3 regions of the Microbulbifer sp. YPW1 genome follow, and region 3 is predicted to be linked to each of the others. Evidence: predicted binding sites of a transcription regulator. Region 3 holds the regulator's gene; each other region holds the start of a gene.
What was found. Region 3 encodes sigma-54, which starts transcription at its own class of promoters, with help from an activator protein. Its sites were predicted from a motif close to TGGCACANNNNTTGCNNT; they were not measured.
Positions count from the first base shown of each region.

Region 1: the regulator sigma-54 is predicted to act here: its motif matches at 1,988-2,005, upstream of galU (UTP--glucose-1-phosphate uridylyltransferase GalU).
Region 2: the regulator sigma-54 is predicted to act here: its motif matches at 2,173-2,190, upstream of glnA (glutamate--ammonia ligase).

Region 1 covers NZ_CP055157.1:619,841-623,116, reverse strand. Annotated here, with positions in the region: gene fabB (beta-ketoacyl-ACP synthase I) at 1-1,196, opposite strand, end outside; gene fabA (3-hydroxyacyl-[acyl-carrier-protein] dehydratase FabA) at 1,292-1,816, opposite strand; gene galU (UTP--glucose-1-phosphate uridylyltransferase GalU) at 2,074-2,910, shown strand; gene HUW35_RS02615 (phosphomannomutase) at 2,911-3,276, shown strand, end outside.
Region 2 covers NZ_CP055157.1:1,748,854-1,752,129, reverse strand. Annotated here, with positions in the region: gene HUW35_RS07455 (DUF4124 domain-containing protein) at 1-518, opposite strand, end outside; gene glnA (glutamate--ammonia ligase) at 702-2,108, opposite strand; gene thiI (tRNA uracil 4-sulfurtransferase ThiI) at 2,468-3,276, shown strand, end outside.
Region 3 covers NZ_CP055157.1:267,308-270,583, forward strand. Annotated here, with positions in the region: gene lptA (lipopolysaccharide transport periplasmic protein LptA) at 1-128, shown strand, start outside; gene lptB (LPS export ABC transporter ATP-binding protein) at 201-926, shown strand; gene HUW35_RS01245 (RNA polymerase factor sigma-54) at 1,160-2,635, shown strand; gene hpf (ribosome hibernation-promoting factor, HPF/YfiA family) at 2,804-3,094, shown strand; gene ptsN (PTS IIA-like nitrogen regulatory protein PtsN) at 3,149-3,276, shown strand, end outside.

The DNA of each region.
Region 1 (3,276 bases), 350 kb from region 3:
TTGGTGCCGCCGAAGCCGAAGCTGTTGGACAGCGCGCGGCGCACTTCGGTGTTGCGCAGTTCGGTCACCAGGTCGAGGCCCTGAGCGGCTTCGTCCACCGTTTCCACATTGGCGGAAGCAGCGATAAAGTCGTTCTGCATCATCAGCAGGGTGTAGATGGCTTCCTGAACACCCGCTGCCCCCAGAGAGTGGCCGGTAAGGGACTTGGTAGAGGCGAATGCCGGTACCTTGTCGCCGAACACTTCTTTCATCGCGCGCAGTTCCGCGACATCGCCCACCGGGGTGGAGGTGCCGTGGGTGTTGATGTAGTCGACGCCGCCCTCGAGGCCGTTGCCGTCCATACCTGCCAGTGCCTGCTGCATGCAGCGCGCCGCACCTTCACCGCTGGGTGCGACCATGTCGTAGCCATCGGAAGTTGCGCCGTAGCCCACCAGCTCGGCGAGAATATTCGCACCGCGGGCCTTGGCGTGCTCCATTTCTTCCAGCACCACACAGCCGCCACCACCAGCGATGACGAAGCCGTCGCGGTTGGCATCGTAGGGGCGGGATGCCGTGGTCGGGGTGTCGTTGTACTTGGAGGACAGTGCGCCCATGGCATCAAACAGGTGGGTCAGGCTCCACGCCAGTTCTTCACCGCCGCCGGCAAATACCACGTCCTGCTTGCCCATCTGGATCAGCTCTGCACCATTGCCGATACAGTGTGCAGAGGTGGCACACGCGGAGGAGATGGAGTAGTTCACACCCTTGATCTTGAACGGGGTGGCCAGACACGCAGATACGGTACTGCCCATCACCTGGGGTACGCGGAAGGCGCCTACACGACGCACACCCTTGGTTTTCAGGATGTTCGCGGATTCAATGATGGCCGCGGTTGAGGTGCCGCCGGAACCCATCACCAGGCCGGTGCGCGGATTGGAAATATCCGATTCTTCCAGGCCGGACATTGCGATGGCTTCGGCCATGGAAATGTAGGCGTAGGCGGCGGAGTCGCCCATGAAGCGAAGGTGCTTGCGGTCGATATGCTCCTTGATATCGATGTCGACCACGCCGGCGATCTGGCTGCGCAGACCCAGTTCGGCGTACTCCTCCATGTAGCGGATGCCGCTGCGACCGGCTTTCAGGGAGGCCAGCACTTCCTGTGTGTTATTGCCGATGCAGGAAGTTATGCCCATTCCGGTAATGGCTACACGGCGCATAGTGATCTCCAATAAAACTTGTAGAGTGAATTGTTATTTTTTTATATGACAGTGTTTCTATCTGCCTGTCAGGGAATGTATGACAGGCAGAAAGATCAAAAGTTGTCGGTGCGGGTGAACAGGCCTACACGCAGGTCTTTGGCGGTGTAGATTTCGCGTCCGTCAACGGATACGGAGCCGTTACCGATACCCATAACCAGCTTGCGCTCTACCAGTCGGCTCATCTCGATATGATAAGTGACCTTCTTGTTGGTCGGTAGGATCTGGCCGGTGAACTTGACCTCGCCACAACCGAGGGCGCGTCCGCGACCGGGGTTGCCTTTCCAGGCCAGGAAGTATCCCAGCAGCTGCCACATGGCGTCGAGGCCCAGACAGCCGGGCATGACCGGGTCACCGGGGAAGTGACAGTCAAAGAACCACAGGTCGGGCGTGATATCCAGTTCGGCGATCAGCTCCCCTTTACCGAACTCTCCGCCATCTTTGGAAATGTGGGTGATGCGATCCAGCATCAGCATATTGGGAGCGGGCAGCTGCGCGTTGCCCGGGCCAAACATCTCGCCACGGCCACAGGCCAGGAGTTCTTCGCGGGTGTAGCTGCTTTTTTGAACAAAATTACTCATTGGGTCCCCGATTCTGGGCAATCTTTACACGAGCCGGCATTCTAAGGGCTAGGGATGGCTTGTCCAGTCGGTCATAACCCTTTTTGTGACCAGAACTGTCCCAATTAGCCCTTGACCGTTCGCGGAGCGCGTCACTACTGGGTTGGCCGCAGTAAACAGTGATCGCGCGTCTGGACTGATTCTTGCCATACTTTTGTGATAAGTTGCCGAAAATCGGCGCGGGATAGCGCCGTTCGCGAAGTCGAGAGAGGGATGTCATGCTGAAAAAGTGCCTGTTTCCGGTCGCAGGGTATGGAACCCGCTTCCTGCCCGCAACCAAGGCGATGCCCAAGGAAATGTTGCCGCTGGTGAATAAACCACTGGTGCAGTACGGGGTGGAGGAGGCCATTGAAGCGGGCCTTACCGAGATCGGGTTTGTCACCGGACGTGGTAAACGCGCCATCGAAGATCACTTCGACACCAACTTCGAACTCGAGCACCAGATTGCCGGGACCGGCAAGGAGCGCGCGCTGGACAGCGTGCGCAAGGTCATCGACAGCGCCAGCTTCTCCTATACCCGCCAGGGGGAAATGCGCGGATTGGGAGACGCAATCCTGCAGGGCCAGCGCCTGATCGGCGACGAGGCCTTTGCGGTGGTGCTGGCCGACGACCTGTGCCTGAACGACGAGCTGGGTGTGCTGGGGCAGATGGTGCAGCTGTATAAACAGTTTCGCTGCAGTATCGTCGCGGTAGAGGAGGTACCGGAGGATCAGATTCACAAGTTCGGTGTTATCGCCGGCAATGAAATCAAACCGGGCCTGTATCAGGTCACCGATATGGTGGAAAAGCCCAAGGCGGAAGATGCGCCGAGCAACATGGCGATCATCGGTCGCTATGTGCTGACACCGGATATCTTCGATCTGATCCGCGAGACGCCGCCGGGCAAAAACGGTGAGGTGCAGATCACCGATGCGTTACTGACCCAGGCCAAGCGCGGCTGCGTGCTGGCCTATCGCTTCAGGGGGCGCCGTTTCGACTGTGGATCGGTCGACGGTTTTATCGAAGCGACCAATTACGTTTATAAGAATGTCTATTTACCTGGGGAGAAGGGCTGAATGTCTGAATTAACCTGTTTTAAAGCCTACGATTTGCGCGGCCGTGTGCCCGATGAACTGAACACCGACGTCGCCTACCGAGTGGGGCGCGCTTTTGCCCAGTTTCTCGACGCCCGCCGGGTTGTGGTTGGCCACGATATCCGCCTTACCAGTGGGGAACTGACCGATGCCCTTGCCAACGGCCTGCGCGATGCGGGTGCCGACGTTTACCACATTGGCGAGTGCGGCACCGAGGAGATTTATTTCTCCACTTTCCACGGCGACTTTGACGGCGGTATCTGTGTGACCGCAAGCCACAATCCTATGGATTACAACGGCATGAAGTTTGTGCGCTCCGGCTCGCGCCCCATCAGCGGCGACACCGGT
Region 2 (3,276 bases), 1.5 Mb from region 3:
TGCACGGTGTGTGTACCACGTTCCAGCGCGGAAATATCCAAGCTGGTGCCGGAAGACATACCGGACCAGCGCTGCCCATCGATCACCGCATAGAAAGCGTAGCCATCGCGCGGCACGGGATTGAGCGCCACCTGTAACACGATAAATCGCTGTCCCGGAGGAATGGTGGCGTCGTTGGCAGGGCTAACGATAGAGAAGTTCACCGGCCCCTGATCGTTTCCGCGGCGCTCCCGGTCGTCTTGATCCCGTGGCGACAGTTTGCGTGTGGGCAGCGGCAGGGGGGGCGCTATGGGCTGCACATTGGTGGGCCCGATCCTGATCTTCTCGGCTTTCTGCCCAGCGGGCGGGGAGTCGCTGAATGTCACCCTCCCATCGGGCCCGACGATACGGTACACGCTGCTACCGGACGCACTGTCTGCACCCTTGCCGTCTGCGGCGCGATCTTTGTCTGCCGAGTCCTGTTGTGCCATCGCCGCTGCGGCCAGCAGCGCTGCGGTAAGTGCAATCCACCTGCTCATGGGCGTTCCTGCCTCTCACTATGTATTTCAGGGAGCCTGTTTTAAGGCTAGTGTATCGCGAAAATCAGACGCGCATAAAAAAGCCCACACCAGAGTGCGGGCTTTCTCGTCATCTTTGCGCCGTTCTCACCAGATCTCCCTTGCGAGAGAAACCGGCGGCGGCGCGCTGATGATACCTGCTACTTAGCAGGAGTAGTACAGTTCAAACTCGACCGGGTGAGTGGTCATGTTCACACGCTGTACTTCTTCGCGCTTCAGAGAGATGAAGGCGTCGATGGCGTCGTCGGTGAATACACCACCTTCGGTCAGGAACGCGCGGTCCTCGTCCAGTGCGTCCAGGGCCTGTTCCAGGCTGGAAGCAACGGTCGGGTACTCGGCCAGTTCTTCCGCCGGCAGGTCGTACAGGTCTTTGTCGGCCGCGTCGCCGGGGTGGATCTTGTTCTTCACGCCGTCGAGGCCAGCCATCAGCAGGGCTGCGAAGGCCAGGTACGGGTTGGCGGTCGGATCCGGGAAGCGGGTCTCGATGCGCTTGCCTTTCGGGCTCGGCACAAACGGAATGCGGATAGACGCAGAGCGGTTGCGCGCGGAGTAGGCCAGGATAACCGGCGCTTCGAAGCCCGGAACCAGACGCTTGTAGGAGTTGGTGGAAGAGTTACAGATCGCGTTCAGGGCGCGCGCGTGCTTGATGATACCGCCAACGTAGAACAGGGCAGTTTCAGACAGGCCAGCGTAGGCGTCGCCCGCGAACTGGTTTACGCCGTCCTTGCTGAAGGACTGGTGCACGTGCATACCGGAGCCGTTGTCACCTACCAGCGGCTTGGGCATGAAGGTAGCGGTTTTGCCGTAAGCGTGGGCTACGTTGTGTACCGCGTACTTCAGGATCTGAACTTCGTCCGCTTTCTTGGTCAGGGTGTTGGCGCCAACACCGATCTCGCACTGGCCCGCAGTACCCACTTCGTGGTGGTGCACTTCGATTTCCAGGCCCATGGCTTCCATGGCGGAACACATGGCGGCGCGCACGTCGTGCAGGGAGTCGACTGGCGGAACCGGGAAGTAACCGCCTTTCACGCCCGGGCGGTGGCCCATGTTGCCTTCGGCGAAAGATGCGCCAGAGGACCAGGCAGCTTCTTCAGAGTTGATTTTGTAGAAGGCGCCGCCCATTTCGGCACCCCAGGTGATGTCGTCGAATACGAAGAACTCGGGCTCCGGGCCGAACAGCGCGGTGTCACCGTAGCCAGTAGACTTCAGGTATTCCTCGGCGCGCAGTGCGATGGAACGCGGGTCGCGCTCGTAGCCCTGGCCGGTGATCGGGTCGACGATGTTGCAGCGAATGATAACGGTCGCTTCGTCGGTGAAGGGGTCGAGGAAAGAAGTTTCGTCGTCCGGCATCAGGATCATGTCGGATTCGTTGATGCCCTTCCAACCAGCGATGGAGGAACCGTCGAACATCTTGCCTTCTTCGAAGAACTCGCCGTCAACTTCCTTAGAAGGAATGGAAACGTGTTGTTCTTTACCTTTGGTATCGGTGAAGCGCAGGTCTACCCATTTGGCTTCGCTCTCTTTGATGAGTCCGAGCGTTTTCGCTGACATTGCAGTCCTCCAAGAATGATAAGTTATGTGTCGCGCCAATTCGCTTTATCTTGTGGCAACAGTCAAAGCAAGGAATGTGCCAAATTGGGGCAAACCGGTTGCGAGCGGTGTCGGGAGGGCAGAATCCAGCGATAACGGCCTGTTTTCTGCCGCGAGCCATCGCCGCCCCCTCAAGGTAGTCCCAAAGTTGGTGCCCCAAAACCACAATTTGCACCATTTTGGGGCTGCGCGGTCACGCCGAGCACCAAAACGGTGCTACAAGCAAATTCCCGATAGCGAGTTTATAATTCGCCACCTTTGCCGGGAAGCGACTCAGCGCAACCCGGCCTCAAATTCAACTGCGGTTCCGGCACATTCACATGCATTTCGTCGTCAAGTTTTTCCCAGAGATCACCATCAAGAGCAATCCGGTGCGCAAGCGTATGTCGCGCCAGCTTGCAGACAACCTGCGCAAGCTGATGCGACAGCTGGACGACCGGATCAAGGTGCAGAAAGACTGGGAAAAGATCGACGTGATCGCACCCGATGCAGTATCCCACCTTTCCGAACGCATTGAAGAGGTACTGGCGCACACTCCCGGCATTGCCAATTTTGCCCGGGTACAGCAGTTCCCCCTGGGTGACCTGGACGATATCTACCAGAAGACCCTGCCAATCTGGGGGCCACAGCTGGCCGGCAAGACCTTCTGTGTGCGCGTAAAGCGCACCGGCAAGCACGATTTCCAGTCGCTCGACGTGGAGCAGTATGTGGGCGGCGGCCTCAACAAGAATACCGATGCCCTTGGGGTAAAACTGAAAAACCCCGATGTCACGGTGAAACTGGAAGTCCGCCACGACAAACTGAACGTGATCGAAGAGCTGCACCAGGGCCTCGGCGGCTTCCCCCTGGGCACCCAGGATCCGGTGTTGTCCCTGGTCTCCGGCGGATTCGACTCCACCGTGGCCAGCTACCTGACCATGAAACGCGGTATCCGCACCCACTTCCTGTTTTTCAACCTGGGCGGGCGCCAGCACGAACTGGGAGTAAAGGAGGTCGCCTTCTATCTGTGGGAAAAGTACGGCGCCTCCCACCGGGTGAAGTTCATCACCGTGCCCTTCGACGAAGTGGTCGCAGAGATCCTCGAACAGGTGGACGACTCCTATATGGGCGTAACCCTGAAACGCATGAT
Region 3 (3,276 bases):
CCCTGTCCGCCGAGCGCATCGACTACGACCTCAATAGCGAACAGATGCAGGCTCAGGGACAATCAGAGCAGAAGCGCGTAGAGATGATCTGGAAACCGGAATCCAAACCGGCACAAAACGACCAGTAAGCGCCCCCTGCCCGACACTCAATATTTAACAAGTGGCTGCCCGCAGCAGCCCTTCAGATACCGGATTGCAACATGCCGACGCTCCAAGCGTTACATCTCGCCAAACAGTACAAGAAACGCAAAGTCGTTCAGGACGTTTCCGTGAGCGTATCCAGCGGCCAGGTAGTTGGCCTGCTCGGCCCCAATGGTGCCGGCAAGACCACCTGTTTCTATATGATCGCCGGCCTGGTCCAGGCCGATGCCGGGCAGGTACTGATCGACAGTGAAGACATTACTGGCTATTCGATGCATGGCCGTGCACGCAAGGGAATCGGTTACCTGCCCCAGGAGGCATCGGTATTTCGTCGCCTGTCAGTGGCAGACAACATCCTCGCCATCCTCGAGACGCGCAAGGACCTGAACCGCAGCCAGCGCCAGGAGCAGCTGGAAGCACTACTGGAAGAATTCCATATCACCCACATCCGCGACAGCCTGGGCATGGCCCTGTCCGGCGGCGAGCGCCGTCGCGTTGAGATTGCGCGCGCCCTGGCTACCAACCCCGCCTTCGTCCTGCTCGACGAGCCTTTTGCCGGAGTTGACCCCATCTCGGTCAACGACATCCAGCAGATCATCCGCCACCTGAGAGATCGCGGCATCGGTGTATTGATCACCGATCACAATGTGCGCGAGACCCTGGATATCTGCGAGACCGCCTACATCGTCAGCGAAGGGCATATTATCGCCTCAGGCAACCCCAAAGACGTCGCTGCGAACAAGCAGGTAAAAGACGTCTATCTGGGACACGAGTTCACCATTTGAGCAAAAGCCGGGGGATCCATCTGCTAGATCTCCCGCAACCCTAGACGGCCATCACAAATAATACGGGCGCAACCAAGGGCAAATGTCGTTTCGGCACACTTATTGCTTAACCTGCCTCTTGTGTTCCGATTTGCCCCGGGGTAGTCTGCAGGAAATGAGCTTTACGCCGCCGTAACAGATACAGATTCTGTTCAGCGCACTAACGCCAGATAATTCTGCCGGCATACCCCTTTATGAAGCAGTCACTCCAGTTAAAACTCGGTACCCAGCTGACGATGACGCCCCAGCTGCAACAGGCCATTCGCCTGCTGCAGCTGTCGACCCTGGACCTGCAACAGGAAATCCAGTCGGCGCTCGACAGCAATCCGCTGCTGGAATCGGACTTTGACGAGCACGCCGGCGAGACACACCAGGATCAAAACACCCCCGCAAGCTCCGAAGGACAGGAGCGCGAAGCCGCCGAGCGCGAGAGCGCCCGCGAGGCCAAGAACGACTCTACTGCCGATGGCGACTGGAACAGCGAGATCCCAGATGACCTGCCGGTGGATACCCGCTGGGACGACATTTATACCGGCGGCAGCTACACCGGCGGCGAAGGGGACGACTTCGCCTTCGAACAGCGCAACGCGGTGTCCGAGAGCCTGCAGGATCACCTGCTGTGGCAGCTCAACCTCACACCACTGACCGAGGGCGACAAGCTTATCGGCGAGTCACTGATCGACGCCATTGCTCCCAACGGTTTCCTGGATTCAGACCTGGACGAAATGGCCGAGGCCCTCGAAGTCGAAATCGACGAGGTCCTCGCGGTCCTGAAGACCATCCAGCAGTTTGAGCCGGTGGGCTGCGGCGCCCGCGATCTGCGCGAGAGCCTGCTACTGCAGCTGCGCCAGCAACCGGCCGAAACACCGTGGTTGCCCCAGGCACTGATTGTGGTGGACCAGCACCTGGACCTGCTGGGGAAACGGGACTTTCGCCAGTTGAGCCGCAGAACCCGTCTCAGTGAGGCCCAGCTGGGCGAGGTTATGCGTCTGATACAGACCCTCACCCCCTACCCCGGCGAAGCTTTTGGCGGTGAAGAACCCCAGTATGTGGTCCCGGATGTCATTGTGAGCCGCAAACAGCAGCGCTGGGTGGTGGAGCTCAACCCGGAGACAACCCCCAAGCTGCGCATCAACGACGCCTATGCATCGCTAATCAAACGCGCGGACAACTCCAGCGAGAACAACTACCTGCGCGACAACTTGCAGGAAGCGCGCTGGTTCCTGAAGAGCCTGCAGAGCCGCCATGAGACCCTGCTCAAGGTCGCCAGCTGTATCGTGGAAAAGCAGCAGGGGTTTTTCGAGCTGGGACCGGAGGCCATGAAACCCATGGTACTGGCAAATATTGCCGAAACCATCGGCATGCACGAATCCACCATTTCCCGGGTGACCACCCAGAAATACATGCTCACCCCCCGCGGTGTGTTCGAGCTCAAATACTTCTTCTCCAGCCATGTCAGCACCGACTCCGGCGAGGACGCCTCATCTACGGCCATCCGCGCACTGATCCGCAAGCTGATCGACGCCGAGCAGCCACGCAAGCCCCTGTCGGACAACAAGATCACTCAGGAGCTGGATTCGCAGGGGATCAAAGTGGCCCGGCGCACCGTGGCAAAATACCGCGAATCCATGGGAATCCCCTCCTCCAGCGAGCGGAAACGACTGGTCTAGCCACCAGGGTCACAAAACAGGGGCGCTGCAACCCTCCGGCGATCATTTTCTGCGCAACCAATGCACTGACATTGAGTGTATCCTTCCATTCTGGCGCACTTCCTAGTAGGGTTGCCGCCCTGTGCGGGGGTGCTGCCAGATTGTGTTGCACCCGATGAGGAGAAATCCATGCAGATCAATATCAGTGGCCATCATGTTGACGTAACTCCGGCCATTCGCGATTACTGCCTGACCAAACTGGACAAGCTCTCCCGCCACCACGACCTGATCACCAATACACAGGTCATACTTTCCGTCGACAAACTCATCCAGAAAGCCGAAGCGCGGGTTCACGTGAATGGCAAGGATGTATTTGCAGATTCGGAATCGGAAGATATGTACGCGGCGATTGATTCTCTCGCCGACAAACTCGACCGGCAGCTGCTGAAACACAAAGAAAAGTTACGCAGTCACCGCTAGTCGTAACACCATCAGGTTACCGGCTGGCCTGTACCGCTAGATCATCAGTAAGTTATGACATTGGAAGCACTACTCTCTCCCCGCCTGAGCCTTTGCCACCTGGCGGGGAGTAGCAAGAAAAAGCTGTTACTCAACATCGCCCAGGCGATCTCAGAACAATACCCCGATCTGGACTCCGATAC